4 regions of the Mesobacillus sp. MER 48 genome follow, and region 1 is predicted to be linked to each of the others. Evidence: riboswitches for the same ligand, from Rfam matches in the RefSeq annotation. Region 1 holds a riboswitch; each other region holds the start of a gene.
The links. Region 1 has a riboswitch for cyclic di-AMP ahead of M3593_RS10470 (potassium channel family protein). Riboswitches for the same ligand answer to the same signal wherever they lie in the genome.
Positions count from the first base shown of each region.

Region 2: it holds a riboswitch for cyclic di-AMP, as region 1 does, so the genes downstream of both, M3593_RS18465 (TrkH family potassium uptake protein) here and M3593_RS10470 (potassium channel family protein) in region 1, are expected to answer to the same signal.
Region 3: it holds a riboswitch for cyclic di-AMP, as region 1 does, so the genes downstream of both, M3593_RS22855 (TrkH family potassium uptake protein) here and M3593_RS10470 (potassium channel family protein) in region 1, are expected to answer to the same signal.
Region 4: it holds a riboswitch for cyclic di-AMP, as region 1 does, so the genes downstream of both, M3593_RS22955 (dicarboxylate/amino acid:cation symporter) here and M3593_RS10470 (potassium channel family protein) in region 1, are expected to answer to the same signal.

Region 1 covers NZ_JAMAUR010000002.1:823,702-828,091, reverse strand. Annotated here, with positions in the region: gene M3593_RS10475 (TrkH family potassium uptake protein) at 1-1,319, opposite strand, end outside; gene M3593_RS10470 (potassium channel family protein) at 1,320-1,976, opposite strand; cyclic di-AMP (ydaO/yuaA leader) riboswitch at 2,053-2,202, opposite strand; gene M3593_RS10465 (GNAT family N-acetyltransferase) at 2,360-2,905, opposite strand; gene M3593_RS10460 (PspC domain-containing protein) at 2,987-3,175, opposite strand; gene M3593_RS10455 (DinB family protein) at 4,002-4,390, shown strand, end outside.
Region 2 covers NZ_JAMAUR010000006.1:59,442-63,831, reverse strand. Annotated here, with positions in the region: gene M3593_RS18470 (potassium channel family protein) at 72-728, opposite strand; gene M3593_RS18465 (TrkH family potassium uptake protein) at 741-2,081, opposite strand; cyclic di-AMP (ydaO/yuaA leader) riboswitch at 2,259-2,400, opposite strand; gene M3593_RS18460 (diacylglycerol/lipid kinase family protein) at 2,685-3,578, shown strand; gene M3593_RS18455 (M6 family metalloprotease domain-containing protein) at 3,614-4,390, opposite strand, start outside.
Region 3 covers NZ_JAMAUR010000014.1:15,454-19,843, reverse strand. Annotated here, with positions in the region: gene M3593_RS22860 (GNAT family N-acetyltransferase) at 1-250, shown strand, start outside; gene M3593_RS22855 (TrkH family potassium uptake protein) at 294-1,643, opposite strand; cyclic di-AMP (ydaO/yuaA leader) riboswitch at 1,741-1,890, opposite strand; gene M3593_RS22850 (hypothetical protein) at 2,080-2,235, shown strand; gene M3593_RS22845 (cupin domain-containing protein) at 3,042-3,827, opposite strand; gene M3593_RS22840 (ABC transporter substrate-binding protein) at 3,970-4,390, opposite strand, start outside.
Region 4 covers NZ_JAMAUR010000014.1:38,725-43,114, forward strand. Annotated here, with positions in the region: gene M3593_RS22950 (class I SAM-dependent methyltransferase) at 1-789, shown strand, start outside; cyclic di-AMP (ydaO/yuaA leader) riboswitch at 1,091-1,227, shown strand; gene M3593_RS22955 (dicarboxylate/amino acid:cation symporter) at 1,314-2,537, shown strand; gene M3593_RS22960 (alpha/beta fold hydrolase) at 3,530-4,384, shown strand.

The sequences.
Region 1 (4,390 bases):
CCTGTGAGTACATCTTCCCTTGGATACTTAATTCGTGATTCAGTTGCATTTGCAAGAGAAAAAGCCATTGTCAATGGGCCTAGCTTCCCTGCAAACATAACAAATATAATCACTGCTTTCCCAATTGCGGTAAGTGACCCTGTTATTCCCATTGATAATCCTACAGTACCAAATGCCGAAATAACTTCAAAAACAACTTGAATGAATGGAGCTTCTTCCGTAATATTCATAATAAAAATCCCCAAACAAATTAAAAAAAGTGCAATTGTCGAGATCGCCAATGAACGCAAAACAATCGTAAGGCTGATTGCCCTTTTTCCGAGCACGGTTTCTTCTTTTCCTTTAAGGAACGTAATGACCGAAAATAATATGACCAAAAACGTTGTTAGTTTTATGCCTCCCCCAGTAGATGCACTTCCTGCACCTATGAACATAAGGATTAAAAATAAGAAGATCGTATCTTCCTGTAAGGCCGATATATCTAGGGAGTTAAATCCCGCAGTTCGCGGTGTTACTGCCTGGAAATAAGAAGCCCACAATTTATCACCTAGTGAATTCAATCCTCCGAGTGTATTGGGGTTATGGTATTCCAGGATAAAAATAATGAACATTGCCACGAGGTTAATAATGAATGTACCGATGATCATCATCTTGGAGTGGAGGCTCAATTTACGGAAGCGCTTTTTCCTCCACATGTCAGCTAAAACCGTAAATCCGATTCCCCCAATGATAAATAGGAATGTAATCACAATATTGATGATTGGATCCCCCACGAATCCCATCAAACTGTCGGACCATAATGCAAAACCGGCATTGTTAAACGCTGAAATGGAATGAAAAAAACTATAATAAAGCCCTTTACCCCAACCAAATTGGGGCACCCAGCGGATAGCCAGCAGGAGCATTGCAATTGCTTCAATCGTTAAGGAAAAGATGAACAAATTCCTGACTAACAAGATAACCCCGCCGATAGATGTTTGATTTAATGCCTGCTGCACGACGATCCGCTGTTTGATTCCAATTTTCTTCCCTAACACCATATAGATAAGGATTGCAAAAGACATGATTCCCAGTCCTCCCAATTGAATCAGGGAGACAATCACTATTTCACCAAATAGAGTAAAGGCTGATTCTGTATCAACGACAGCCAGACCTGTAACTGTCATAGCTGATGTAGCTGTGAACAAAGCATTCAGCCAGGTAATTGAGTCCTCCGTTGCAAAAGGCAATTTCAACAAAATCGTGCCTATGAAGATAAACACAGCAAAGACCAAAACAAGTAGCTGAGAAGGATTCAGGTTAATGACGCGGTGTTTCACCTATACCCCCTCTTTCTCGAAACGGTTAATATCAGAGTTGCGGCCCATCACAATCAGTACATCTCCCATAGAAATGACCTCTTCTGCAGGAGGGGAAACAATGATTTCCTGCCCTCTTAGAATGCCTACAATATTGCATCCATATCTTGCCCTTATATCCAGGTCCGTTAATGTCTTATTATGTATTTTTTTCGTAGCAACAATCTCAACCATGCTGTACTTTTCCGACAACTCAATATAATCAATGATCTTATCTGAGAATATATGGTTCGCGATCCTTTTAGCCATATCCCGCTCCGGATGGATCACCCTGTCTGCTCCTACTTTTTCAAGAACTTTTGCATGATTATCATTATGTGCTTTGGCCCAGACCTTGGGTACACCCATTTCCTTTAAGATCAGGCATGTCAAAACGCTTGATTCAATATTCCCTCCAAAAGAAACAAAAACATGATCAATATTTTTTATCCCGACTTGTTTAAGCCCTTCTTCATCAATACCGTTGAATTGTACGGCATGAGTAACATATTGGGAATACTGATCAACTTTATCCTGATCAATGTCAATTGCTAAAACCTCTGCACCTAATTCATAGAACTCTTTTACAAGGCTTCCTCCAAAACGGCCCAAGCCCAAAACAGCATATTGCTTTTTCACTGCTCCTACACATCCCTTCTATTTAAAAATAAAAAAGACCATCCTAAACTAAAGAATGGCCAATGGCGTTCATCAACCCTTCTCTCTATGGCACCTGCGGAGTTAGCTGTCGGATTAGGGAATGAGAGTATCCCTTCCTAGCTTTAATATGCTAAGATTCACCCCAAGATAAACAATGTTTATCAGAAAATGGTTCCCCCGCTCAAAGATTCGGCAAAAAGGTCTATATGGGAATAATATAATAAGCTACGCCTTTCTTTTTCCTTTGTCAAACATTTCTTGGTCATAGTTTACGTTTACTGCTTTGAACAAAGTCTACCTTACGGAGTCTTGTGAGACACTGGAGGCTTACCTTAACCTAAAAACAATCCCAACGAGGAAACTTATTTAAACTCCTCTTTTAACATAGCAAATAGAAAATGATCTCTCCATTGTCCTTTTACCTTCAAGTTTTTAATAAAATGACCTTCCTGCCGGAAACCTATTCTCCTTAAAAGATTGACTGAACCAGCATTTTCTGCATCACATACTGCATATATCCTATGGATATCCATAGTATTAAACCCTAAATATAATAATCCGTTAACAATTTCAATTCCGTATCCTTGTTTCCAGTAGTTTGAGTTAATAAAATATCCGATTTCCGCTGTTATAAAGTCTTGATCTCTTACCATAAACAAAGCATTACCGATGACTTTTTTAGTATTTTTTATTACAACCGCTAAAACATAGATTTGTCGGTTTTCTTCGTTTTGAAAAGCAATCTGCTTTTTAAGGCTATGTAATGTTTGTTCTCTGCTATTAGGACTCCAAGTTAAATATTTAACCACTTTTTGATCTGACTTAAATTCATGAATATCTTCATAATCCTCTTCACTAAGTTCCCTCAGGATAAGCCTGTTTGTTTCCATTGGTTGAATTTTAGCCATTCATATACGACCTCCACCCAGAAAATTCATAGAAGTACTCACCTTTAATTCTATAAAAGATGCCTCCATCACACACCTTGATTAATATAATGAAGGCGGACTATCAGCCATCGTATTAGCCAGAATTAAATAAAGCAGTACATTAGCGCCAGGCAATAAAATGAAAATTAGTCTTACTGAAAAAGAAGAAACTCCAAAATACTCAGCAATGCCCCCACAGACGCCACTTATCGACTTATCTTTTGAAGACTTTCTTAACTTTTTATTCATTTAAATCATCCTCTTATCGAAACTAAAATGAATACTGCTTTTTAGTCAGCTTTCTTTTGATTATCTCTTATTTCTAACAGGGTGAAATGAATATTATTGAGGGAAACCAAAATTATTCCTAACATAGCAAAGGTTACGATTTCCTTTGTGATGAAGGAAATAACACCAAGAATGAATAAATACAGCGTATATTGCCAATTCTTCATATTCAAACAACCACCCATCTAGGATTTATGAGTTACCCATTACTTAATGTCTCAACTTTTTAGTTGTTAATTTTACGCTTCTCCCAAAAAGTGCGAAAAATAAAATCATGTAAATGATAAACATGATTGCAAAAAAGAGACTGAATAAACTTGGAATCACTGTTTTCATAACGTTCGCATCTTGCGTAAACACAAAAACTGATAAGCCGCTGATGGCCAGTAAATTTCCCACTGCCATTAGGAGAACCAATCCTCGTGAATGTTTGTAGTGCGACTCACGTAAGGTTTTTATTTTCTTATACAGATGCAGTGCAAAAATTATAAAAGCCAGAAAGAAGATCATCACCATTATGTACAGAGGAATCAATGAAGGAGTTAATTGGATGTTGAATATGTTTTCAGCAATTCCCCTTTCATCTAACCAAAATGCCAAGTTTGCTATAAATAGAACAATACAGATTACCAGGAAGTAAAATTCACTGATTAGCATTCGAAAAAACATACTTTTAGTTGACATAGGCAACTCACTTTCATTTTGTTCAGAAGTTCTTAACATATTATACCAACTTGAAGGATTTTATTGGTAAAATAATTTATAAATATATTCTGGAGGGTCCGTTTTGTTAGATTTATTTTTATATAATTGGCAAGTTAGAGATGAGTGGTTTAACTTGTGTAAATCTATACCGCAAGGGGAGTTAATAACTGAACGAATTGGCGGGATGGGAAGCATTCTGAAAAACCTAGTACATGTGATTGATTGTGAATTATTATGGATAAATTATATGCTTCCGGAACCTCAGCATTATCCAGAAAAAGATTCTATCTCCAGTTTGGATGAAGTAATTAAGTACTCAGATTTCACAAAAAAGATTGCAGAAGATTTCATTTATCACTTACCAGATGATTACGAGAATAAAGTCATTACTATAAAAAATAATAGAGGTAAAGCTTTTTCATTTACATATGGCAAAATCATCCGGCATATCATTACACATGAAATTCATCA
Region 2 (4,390 bases), on a different contig from region 1:
TTGTAAATTTTCAAAATAGTGAACGAATAAAAAAGCAGGCTGTCTTCTTCCCAGCCTGCCTCATCCTGTCATTATTTAATTTTCGCGAATTTATGCAAGTCGCCATTTTCTCCCAGGACGATCAGAATATCCTCTGCTCGAAGTGTCTTTTCCGGATCTGGCGAAATATCGACCTTATTTGCTGTTTTGACGCCGATTACGGTAATATTGTATTTTGCACGGAGATTGATTTCAATCAGGTTTTTGCCTGCCATGCTCATTGGCAGCTTGATTTCCTCAATACTGTAATCATCTGAAAGCTCGATGAAATTCAATACATTCGGGGACGCCATCAGTTGATGGGCAACCCGTTCCCCCATGTCCCGTTCAGGGAAGATGACTTTGTCAGCGCCAACCTTGAATAATACTTGTGCATGGTGTTTGTTGAGCGCTTTGGCCACGACATTGGAAACGCCCATTTCTTTTAAAATCAGAACGGTAAGGATACTTGCCTGGATATCATCGCCAATTGCCACGATGACCGTCTCGAAGTTCCTGATCCCCACAGCCTTCAAGGTTTGCTCATCAGTTGAGTCTCCGATTACCGCATGTGTAACAAACTCTTTATATTCCTCAATATGCTGCTCGCTCTTATCAATCGCCAGCACTTCATTTCCTTCATAATACAGTGTTGTCGCTACACTGGACCCAAAACGCCCCATCCCGATTACTGCGTATTGCTTTGCCATAATATACTCCTCCTACCCAATCATCACTTTTCCAGCTGGATATCGATAGTGATCCTCTTTTCTTTTTTTGGCCACTGCATAAGCAAGTGTCAATGGACCAACCCGGCCCGCAAACATCGTAATAAGTATTAAAATTTTCCCGAATGAGGACAGCTCAGGGGTCAAGCCCATTGAAAGTCCTACAGTCGAAAAGGCTGACACCACTTCAAAAAAGATCATAAGAAAATCTTTTCCCGGTTCTGTGATAGTTAACACCATCGTCATGGATATCACTAAGAAAATAGCAATAATGGTCACCGTCAAAGACTTGGAAACGATGGAGAAATCCATCCTCCTTCCAAAGAAGGTCACATCTTCCCTGCCGCGGATTTGCGATTTGACAGCACCGATCAAGACGGCAAATGTGGTAGTCTTGATCCCCCCTCCCGTTGATCCGGGAGAAGCGCCGATAAACATCAGGAAGATGATCAAAAACAAGGTTGATTGTTTTAAATCAGGAATGCTTAAGGTATTTGAACCCGCAGTCCTTGGAGTGACAGCCTGATAAAATGCCCCGAAAATTTTACCAGCCGCTGATAAAGGCCTCAGGGTAGCAGGGTTATTATACTCCAGGATAAAAATCAGGAGAGCCCCGCCAACTACCAGAATACTTGAAACAGATAGTGCCATTTTCGAATGCAGGGACAAGCGGCGAGTGCTTCGATACTCGAATAGTTCATTCATTACAATGAACCCGATGCCTCCCAGGCTGATCAGTGACGTCACCGTAAGATTGACGATCGGGTCTTCAGCATAGGCAGTAAGGCCCCTGAAACCTCCCATCAAGTCAAATCCGGCATTATTAAAGTTTGACACTGCGTGGAAGAAGCCGAAATAAATAGCTTTTCCCGCAGCCATATCCTGCGAAAACCTGAATGATAACAGGATTCCGCCGACAATCTCGGCAGTTGCTGTGAAAATCAGGATTCTTTTTACAAGCCTTACGACTCCTTCAACGTTCTCGTTGTTGAAAGACTCCTGGATAATCAATCTTTCTTTTAATGAAATTCTTTTTCCCAAGATGAATGCGAGCAATGTAGCAAAGCTCATAAATCCTAAACCGCCGACCTGGATCATCGACAGGATGACCACTTCTCCAAAGGCAGTAAAGGTGTCACCGGTATCCACGACAACCAGCCCTGTCACACATGTAGCCGATGTTGCAGTGAAAAATGCATCAAGCAGCGGAAGCCCCTTGCCATCAGTTGTAGCAGAGGGCAGTGACAGCAGCAATGCCCCCAGCAGGATAATCGTCCCAAAACCTAAGACGAGTATCTTTGGAGGGTCCAGCTCAATAAACAATCTCCTACGCATGGTGTTTTCCTTCTTTCCTTAGTATGAGGAATTACGCGTCTAATATTTCCTGGCAGGGAGTTATGTTTAACTGGATCAAGATATAAGCATATCTAAAATCACGCAAAACAAAAAAGCCCCCAGAGGCTAAAAGATTTCAGCCTTGTGGACTTTTGAATAGTCGTCACACAAGCTTCATCTTCCTCTTCTGTAACGCTTGCGAAGTTAGCTGTCGGATTAGGACTCAGAATAGCCCTGCCTTTTGAAAAGGCTTCACCCCAAGTGGACGCATCCACAATATTGGTTCCCCCGCTCCTGCCGGATTCAGCGATTTAGAAATATGAAACTCATTCAGTTTTTTGTTCCAGAAATCTGAAACTGTTGTAATCATACTCCTCCGGATTTCGGTTGTAAACATGAAAAGGAACGCAAAAATGACTTATTTTATTCATTTCTTCCCAATAATGACATGAAATCAAGGACTTTCTCACTGAATCGCTGTTTTTCTTTGTTTTACACTTCCGTTAACTCATTAACACCTTTCTCCACACCTGTACGCGGTTTATAGCCGGGGAATTAAAGGTAAATAATAAGATTGTCAAAACAGTTTGGAGGTTGTTGCGGATGAAAGCGATGGTTATAGTGAATCCTTCTTCAGGTAAAGAAAAAGCGAATGATTATGCAGAAAAAATTGAAGAAACATTGCGAAACAATTATGAGGACATAGAGATCAGAAGAACGGAAAAAGAGGGAGATGCCGCTGCATTTGCCACCGAAGCATGCGTTGCTTTATATGATGCGGTCATCGCTATGGGCGGTGACGGAACCATCAATGAGGCCATCAATGGACTGGCCGAACAGGCACACCGGCCCGCTCTCGGCATAATACCGCTTGGGACAGTCAATGATTTTGCCAGGGCACTCAATATTCCGCTGGAACCTTATGAGGCCATCTCTATTTTAGAAGAGCAATATCTTCGTCCTGTTGATGTCGGAAAGGTCAATGAGTCTTATTTTGCCAATGTTCTTGCAGTTGGGGCGATCGCAGAAGCATCTTACAACGTAAGCGCCGAGCAAAAAACCAAACTTGGCCCACTGGCTTATTTTATGGAAGGTACAAAATCCTTCCTGAATGGCGAAGCTATTAAAATCAATGTTGAACACGAGGGAGGGAAATGGGAAGGCGAGACTTTCCTTTTGCTTACTGCCCTCACAAATTCTGTGGGCGGATTTGAGGCACTTGCCCCTGAGGCAGACGTGAATGATGGTAAATTCCACACTTTTATCATAAAAAAGTTATCCATCCCAAAAATCGCAACCCTCATCCCTTCACTTTTGAGAGGTGAATTGGAAGAAAGCAAGGAGGTCGAATATATACGAACCTCCTATCTGAATGTATCCTCCAACAAACCTCATGTGGTCAACATCGACGGAGAAGAAGGCGAGCCGCTTCCATTCAGTGCAAAAGTTCTTCCAGGACATCTGAATATTTTTGTACCGGTCATAAAGAAAACCTGAGCAGGGATTAACTCCTTGCTCAGGTTTTTTCAGCCTTATTTCACGCTTGAATTAACATTATAGAAAAATTTAGCTGTGATTGATCCATCTTTGTTTTCCTTGATGTTCGTCACGTGGATTCCAGAATCAGCAGGTGTATCACTTAAGCCTTTCCAGAAGTAGTAAGAACCAGAGTGTACATTTCCAGAAACAGGAGTGATCTTGCTGCCAGTCTTGAAGAAGTCACCAGCATCGCCGCGATTCATGTTCTTCTCAAGGTCATACAAACCATCTGCCTGAAGGACAGATAATCCATAGTGTGTTACCACATCACCATTGCTTGCCGTTTGTGACTGGTTGTACTGGAAGCGCTTGTTCATCCAGTTTTCAACATTATTCGGACGGAAACCAGCTGTCTGGTATAAGTTAATGACATTTTCATCCACATGCCATGCAACCAGACCATGGGCGTTTTCACCCTGACGGATCATACCTTTGTTAAAACCATCCTGCTGCATGTTTTCAAACAGGAAGTATTCAGTACCATTTGAACCCGGAACTTCCATTTTCACGATTCCATTGTCTGCCGTAGCTTTGTTTGCTGCAGGCAATGTTATTTCTCTTACTTCACCTGGCTTGACTTCGATTGGATTAGCCCATCCTAGGAAAACCTTTGAGAATGGATCGAAGTGTGTTGGTGAGTTGCCGCCGTACTCAGCTTTATTCGGATAGCGCATCCATGAGCCGCCTGCCATCATGGAATAGTTTCCTACACCTTCTGATGAGTAAAGTGTGTCGTAGAAATCAGGCAATCCTAAAGCATGTCCAAATTC
Region 3 (4,390 bases), on a different contig from region 1:
TCAAATTGATAAAGCATTCGATTACTTAACGGGGGATGAAATCGGCTGGATCAATGATTTATATGTAAAAGCGCCCTACAGAGGCAAAGGCTATTCCAAATTATTGATGGAAGAAGCGTTTAAGGAGTTTCGTAAAAACGGATATAGCGATGTAAGGCTGAACGTCTATTCACACAATGAAAAAGCAATAAAGTTATATGAGAAAATGGGATTTAAGGATGTCAGCAAATTCATGAAGATTTCTTTATAATATCAAAAAAAACGCTGTTGAGGCTAACAGCGTTTTTTTACTTTTACCCCACAATCAATCTTTCTTTCGGATAATGGCATTTAGGCTCTGCTTTTCCACGGTTAAACAAGAAAATGAAGGACAGGATCCCGATTCTTCCGATAAACATCATGGCAATGATGACGACCTTCCCTGCGTAACTCAGATCAGGTGTTATCCCCATTGACAAGCCAGTTGTTCCGAAAGCAGAACTGACCTCGAACATGATTTCCATCATCGAGAACTTCTCTGTTGCATTCAAAATGACCACCGCAGCAAAACAGAGGATGATCGCCAAAAAGCTTACGACCACTGATTTCCGGATATCTTCTTCATGCAATTCACGGCCAAATACCTTGATCGAGTTATGCCCTTTTGCAAAGTTGATAATGACCAATAATATTACAGCGAAAGTCGTCGTCCGTATTCCCCCGCCCACCGAGCTTGGCGAAGCCCCGATGAACATTAAGAAGCAAAGAAGCAGCAATGTCGGGTCAGAAAAATCACTGACATTCATCGTAGCAAGGCCGCCATTCCTGGTGGATGACGATTGAAACCAGGCAAAGAAGAAGGATTCATGCCAATTATAATCTTTAAAAAAGTGATTATACTCAAACAGCAAGATGGCGAATGCACCGAAGAACATCAGTGCAAAAAAGGTCAAGGAAGTCACCTTGGTATACAAAGAAAAATGGGTTCGATTGTGTTTTTTGCGATTCAGGAAAAATTCCTTTAATTCGACCAAGACAGGGAATCCAATCGCACCCAGGGTCAGCAGAATAATGTTCACAGTCTGCACAAAGTAATCATTCGCAAACGGAATCATCGAGCTTCCCGTAATATCAAATCCCGCATTGGTCGTTGCACTGACAGCCGCAAACGCTCCCTGAAGATACGCTTCCTCCCATGTCGGAAAATACCCTAGAAAATAAGTCCCTAAAATCAACGCTCCCAGTGCTTCAATCAACAGGATGATAATCAAAATCTGCCTCATCAGTTTGACCAGGCCCGACATTTGGGATTGGTTCTGATCCGTCATGATTAGCTGCCGGTCTTTAAGGCCGATTTTTTTTCGCAGCACCAGCCAAAAAAATGTACCAAGCGTCATGATTCCGATTCCACCGAACTGGAGGATGAACATCAGGATAAAAATGCCGGTTGTGCTGAAGGTATCCGGCGTAGACACCACAGCCAGACCGGTTACACTCACCGCACTCACTGCTGTAAACAAGACATCAATGAATGTCCAGCTCACCCCCGGCTTCAACGCGATTGGCAAGCTAAGTAACGCAGCCGAGATCAAAACAGCGAAAACATAAAACAAAACAATGATCTGAGCCGGCTTTAAGCGATTCCTTCTCAAAATATTGACCAAAGATACCCCTTCTTTACTTTTCAACTTATACGGGATAGAATCCCCATCCCTTAAAAAACCACAAAAAAACCATCCCAAATAAAGAATGGCCATAAGACCCTTCTCCCAACCGCGCTTACGGAGTTAGCTGTCGGATTAGGGATTGAGAGCATCCCCTTTTAGCTGCACACGCTAAAATTCACCCCAAGATAAAATCAATTTATCCAAAAATGGTTCCCCCGCTCATAGGATTCAGCAAAAAGGTTTGTTATTAAAATGAATACATATAAATTACTCCTATATCATTTTGGTGTCAATGCCCATTTTACAGTTTAGCCCAGATTGGAGGCGATAGGACAGTTCTTCCGTCTAACTTAGGCAAGATACGAGCACATATTGATACTACTTTAGTAAATACTAATGCTGATAAAACGATAACTGAGGAGGAATCCATAATATGCAACAGAATCAACAAAAAGCAAAAAGCGGCAATGCTACAACTGCCGGATTTGCAGGCACAGATGCACAGCAAGTAAAACAGCAAATCCAAAAAGATGTACAGGCAGGCCAGGGAGCGATGACCTCCCGGGAAGCAGGAGCCATGCGGGATTAAAAAACCACTTTAGAGTGGTTTTTTCTATGTTCATAATCGTTTTGTCCATTTTTGTACTTCTCATTGCTCCACTTTTTCTAGCTTCTTTCTTAACACCCTTAGCCCTGATTAATCCCAGGACTATTTTTGACAGCTATTACTCTTAGCACCCCAAACCTGTCTAAATCCAGAGCTTTTCTTGACAGCTTTTACCCTTCCACCTTCAAACCTGTCTAAATCACGCGCTTTTTTTGACAGCTTTTCCGCCTTCAGCATCAAACCTGTCTAAATCCAGAGCTTTTTTTGACAGCTTTTCCTCTTAGCACCCCAAACCTGTCTAAATCACGCGCTTTTCTTGACAGCTTTTCCCCTTCCACCCTCAAACCTGTCTAAATCACGGGCGTTTTTTGACAGCTTTTCCCCTTTCACCATCAAACCTGTCTAAATCACGAGCTTTTCTTGACAGCTTTTCCGCCTTCAGCATCAAACCTGTCTAAATCACGCGCTTTTCTTGACAGCTTTTCCCCTTCCACCCTCAAACCTGTCTAAATCACGGGCTTATTTTGACAGCTTTTCCGCCTTCAGCATCAAACCTGTCTAAATCACGGGAGTTTTTTGACAGCTTTTCCCCTTCCACCCTCAAACCTGTCTAAATCACGCGCTTTTCTTGACAGCTTTTCCCCTTCCACCCTCAAACCTGTCTAAATCACGGGCTTATTCTGACAACATTTCCTCAAAACACCGCAAACTTGTCTGAATCCTTAATCGGGAGATCAAGTCACGTAAAATATTAAGGGACACGAGAACGTCTCGTGTCCCATCCAAACCTACATATTCTTGCTCTGCTGAAGAAGTTGGGACTTTCCTGTGCGTTCCCATTCTTCTACTGTCTCATATGCTTTTTCTGGTGTGTATCCTTTTCCGACAAGCACGCCCATTAGAATGAATTCCTGCAGGATGTGGGTGGCGTTGATTCCTCTTTTCACGTCCTCCAGTCCTTCTTGCACTAAAAACTCGGTGTGTTTTACCCATTCGTCCGGGGTCTTTCCAAAAACCTCTGGAACTCCATTGCTCGCTACTGGTCTTTCCATTGCATCTGCATGGGTCACATGCACTGTACCAAATGGATGGTTTGGCGGAGCATAAATGGAGTATAACTTGAGTGGAGTATTGCCTGTGTTGGTCACGTTATGCCATGTTCCTGCGGGAATCATGATGGCGGAATCATCGGCGACATTGGTTTGGAAGGTCAGGTTATCTCTGCTTTTGCCCATTTGGACAATTCCCTGGCCTTTCTCAATCCGCAAAAATTGATCGACCTTCGGATGGATTTCCAAACCGATATCGTCGCCAACCTCGATGCTCATCAAGGTGACCTGAAGATGTTTCCCTGTCCACAAGGCTGTCCGATAATTCTGGTTTTGAATCGATGCTTCATTGATATTCACTACATACGGGTTTGGACCATAATCCTTTAAAACAAGTTCCCTGTAAGGATAGTGGAAAGAATGATAACCATTCCCCTGGCCCCAGTTTACGCATTGTCTTCCATTATTGTAGTACATCTGCCCATTGACATAATAAGGGTAAGGATTTGAATATCCATAGTACATTTTTGCTCAATCCCTTCACAATTTCTCAGAATATCCTATGCACTTGTGACAGGAATGTACTTAGCAGGAAAAAGGACTGCCTAAAAACTGCATGTATTTCTTGCCCTCGAAAAAAGCCCCGACAAAAAGTCAGGGCTCCTCATTATTTCCTATGCATCTTGAACTCTAAAAACAACTCATTGTAAAAAGCAAGGTTTGACTGGCCGAGATTTTCATAGACCTCAAGCTTCTCTGTCAGCTCTGCCGATGGATAGAATCTTTCATCCGTCACCATCTCTTCTGGCATGAACTCAAGTGCTGCTTTGTTCGGCGTCGAGTAGCTCACCCATTCAGTATTGAGAGCAGATACTTCCGCATCCAGCATGAAATTGATGAACTGGTGCGCCCCCTCGACGTTCTTGGCTGTCTTCGGGATGACCATGTTATCGAACCAGAGATTGGAGCCTTCTTCCGGTACGACATAATCCAGTTTTTCATTTTCAGACATGATGTCTGCTGCGTCTCCGGACCAGACGAGGCCAATCGGTGCTTCTTCATTCGCCAGCAAAATCTTGATTTCATCG
Region 4 (4,390 bases), on a different contig from region 1:
TACAATCAATTTGATGAGTGGGGAAGATTAGAGCGTGAACCAATTGAATTCCAAGTGAATTGGCATTTTATAAAAAAACATATGCCCCAAAATGGTTACGTCCTTGATAATGGTGCTGGACCCGGGAAGTATTCAATGGAACTTGCAAAAGAAGGTTATAAGGTAACACTCACGGATTTAACCCCACGATTAGTTGAAATCGCAAAAGATAAAGCTAAGGAATTGAAATTAGAAGGGCAATTCGAAGGGTTTTATGCAGCGGATGCCAGAGAGCTTAATATGATTAAAGATGAACAATTCGACGCATCGTTAATGCTTGGTCCTATGTATCATTTACAAAAAGAAGATGAACGTATCCAGGCTGTCGAAGAGTTAAATAGAGTAACCAAAAAAGGCGGACTAGTTTTCGTTGCTTTTATGCCCAGAATTAGGCACATACTTACATCGCTGATAAATCCGATGAATTGGAAGCCGAATGATAATATGGATACCATTAATCGGTTTTCTCAAACAGGTTGCTTTAACCACGCTGATGAGGGACGTTTTACAGGGGCGTATTATTTTAATATTGCAGACATCAATCCTTTTATGGAATCACAAGGATTTGAAACATTGGATTTAATAGGTTCGAATCCAGGAGCGATACTTAACAATGATAGTTGGAGTTATTGGAGAGATAAAGGTGATCAAGAAGTAAGAAAAATTATTGATTTAATAAAAGAAAAAGCTACTGACCCTAGTATTCTTGGGGTTTCAACACACTTACTTTATATTGGCAGGAAGAAGTAACATTTTAGAAAAATGGGGAAAAGAAGATAATTACAATGGAGTTGTAAACGGAGGGAATTCACCCGGCATTTTTGTTGTGAAAAAAACTGATATATCGTGACTATCAGATTTCGTCATACGTTTTAGATTTAGGTTTTATAGGGATTTTGGTCAAAATTGCAAACAATAAAATTAGTTAAAAGGCCATAGGATCAATTAGTTATTTAGTCGGTTCCAAGGGGGGAAGATTGCCAACGGGATGAATCAGGAAAATTTTTTTTGTTCCCAAAATCGGATAAACCTGATATTATATTAAAAAAATAATACATAATCGCTTAATCCTTTGAGCGGGGGAACCAATTGTTACTTTTTTTAGTAATTGGGGTGAATCCTTAACAGGTAGGGTACTCTCAAAACCCGAACCCGACAGCTAACCTCGTAGGCGTGTTGAGAGGAAAACACTGCATTCATGCACAGTGGTTTTTGCCTCTGTGTATTTTTATTGCCTTTTTCAGGAAAATATTCACAACTTGGAGGTTACCTTTATGAAACTGTCTACCAAAATTATCATAGCCCTTATAGCCGGCGGAATCACTGGGCTGCTGATCAATCTGTTTGCACCCGGCATTTTTCCGCAGCTCGATCAGTTTGTGTTCACACCGCTGGGGAAAATCTTTTTAAACCTTATCAATATGCTCGTAGTGCCAATTGTCTTCTTTTCGATTACACTTGGAACCGCGGGACTTGGCGATCCGAAGAAGCTTGGCAGGATCGGCCTTAAAACCATTTCCTATTTCCTTATGACTACGACTATGGCTCTCATCATCGGCATCTCTCTGAGCTATGTTTTCCAGCCTGGTAATGTCGGTACTTTTGACACCGCCAATGCGGAGTTCCAGTCAAAAGAAGCTCCGCCGGTTTCTGATACGCTGTTAAATATTATCCCTAAAAATCCTATCCAAGCCTTTGCAGAAGGAAACATGCTCCAAATCATCACCTTCTCCGTCTTTGTCGGCTTCGCCCTGACCATGCTTGGCAACAAAACGAAAGGGATACTGAACCTCGTTGAACAGGGGAATGACCTGTTAATGTACTTAGTCAACCTGGTGATGAAGTTTGCACCATATGGTACATTCGGGCTGATTGTTTCAGCAGTGGGCAGCCAGGGACTCGATGCCATCAAAGCCATGGGCCTTTACATGTCTGTTGTCCTGCTGGCACTTCTGATTCATTCCATTTTCGTTTACGGATCTTCGGTGGCACTGTTGGCAAAGAAAAGTCCGATTTGGTTCTTTAAAGGGTTTGCCCCAGCGATGGGCGTTGCTTTCAGTACTTCGAGCAGCAATGCTACCCTGCCGATTTCCATGAGCACCGCACAGAAAAATCTAAAAGTCCCTGAGTCAATCAGCAGTTTCGTTCAACCGCTCGGTGCGACAATCAACATGGATGGTACCGCCATCATGCAAGGGGTAGCGACAATTTTTATCGCACAGGTATTCAACGTGGATCTGACCTTCACCCAACTGATCACGGTTGTCCTGACAGCTGTTCTGGCCAGCATAGGAACCGCGGGTGTTCCGGGAGTGGGGCTGATCATGCTGGCGATGGTCCTCCAATCCGTTAACCTGCCAGTGGAAGGGATCGCCCTGATTATCGGAATTGACCGTTTGCTAGACATGACTCGCACGGCTGTAAACATCACAGGTGATGCTGCCTGTGCCGTGATTGTAGCAGAGACGGAAGGAAAAAGAGAAACTACAAAAGCGTAAAAAAAGGAGCCGGTGAAGATTGTTAGTGGCCCGGTTCAAAACTTAGGATACGGATTTATTTGCAAGCGAATTTTTCATAATTCGCTTGTTTTTTTATTATAAGGAAAAGGCTTGCTAGGTTTTAGCGTGGGAAATAGCAGCAGATATGGCAACATGGTTTCTGAACGATGTTTTGAGTCAAGAACTAGCCACTAACTACCCGCATCATCCTGGATGATTGATAGCTTTTTGGCTTCAACCCCCGAACCTGTCAAAATACCGATGCTATCTTGACAGCTTATCAGCTTCTGCCCCAGAACCTGTCAAAATAACTATGTATTCTTGACAACTTTTCGGCTTCAACCCCCGAACCTGTCAAAATACCGATGTATTCTTGACAACTTTTCGGCTTCAACCCCCGAACCTGTCAAAATACCGATGTATTCTTGACAACTTTTCGGCTTCTGCCCTCGGACCTGTCTAAAAAACGATGCTTTCTTGACAGCTTATCGGCTTCAACTCCAGAACCTGTCAAAAAAACGATGCTTTCTTGACAGCTTATCGGCTTCAACCCCCGAACCTGTCAAAATACCGATGCTTTCTTGACAACTTTTCGGCTTCTGCCCTCGGACCTGTCCAAAAAACGATGCTTTCTTGACAGCTTATCGGCTTCTGTCCTCGGACCTGTCAAAATACCGATGTTATCTTGACAACCTTTCGGCTTCTAGCCCCGAACCTGTCAAAATAATGATGCTATCTTGACAACTTTTCGGCTTCAACCCTCGGACCTGTCAAAATACCGATGCTTTCTTGACAGCTTATCGGCCTTGATTAACATCCTCAACCAGTAATTTAGAATCATTGATATAGTGATTTAACAAACAAATCTCTTCCATATAGTTGGATACTAAGAGGGATTATTGAATGTTTTATAGAAAGTATTTAAAAGCAATGAAATGTTTGTTCCAGGACGATCAATGTAAAGATAACTAGGAAAGTAAGGAGATTCAATAATGTCCTATTGGGAAACGAGAATAATTAATACCGCACGTGGATACTTTGAGGTTTTTGTTAAAGGAGAGGGCAGTCCGATTTGCGTTACTCATCATTATTCAGAGTTTAACCATACAGGTGATTACTTCGCAGATACTTTTACAGAGAATAATATGGTCTATCTCGTGAATTTAAAACAAACCGGAAATTCCAGTAAGGCAAATGAGGCTCATGAGTTGAGTATGTTTGATGCTGTTTACGATCTTGAAGCAATCCGGGAGGCCCTGGGTTATTCCCAGTGGAGCTTTGCCGGTCACTCGACAGGAGGTATGATAGGGGTCATTTACGGTATTCATTGTTCTAAGTCACTCACTTCACTAATAATTGTCGGAGCAGCCGCAAGAAAATATGCTAATTCATCCTCTGAATGTATCTATCATCCTGACCACCCACAGTTCCACCGAATGCAGCAGCTTATAGAGACTTTAAAAAGCACTGAATTAACACCTAGTGAAAGAGAGCGTTTCTCAAAAGAGAGAACTAAACTGTCTTTATTTCATCCGGATAAGTATGATGAATATTTTACTTTAGGCATATATAAAAAGATGTCTGCTCCTAGAATGAATTTTTTTATTAGAGAAGAAATGATCTTTGATGTAACCCGTGAGTTAGAAAAGATCTCAACTCATACCTTAATTTTGAGTGGCCGACATGATGTACAATGCCCGTATTCTTTCTCCGTAGAAATGAGCGAGTTAATCCCAGGGTCACAACTAATTGTTTTTAATGAGAGCAATCATTACCCTTTCCTAGAAGAAAAGTTGTTGTTTAAACAAGTCATTTCAACTTTCTTAACAGAAACTGTTTTTTATTGAACTATT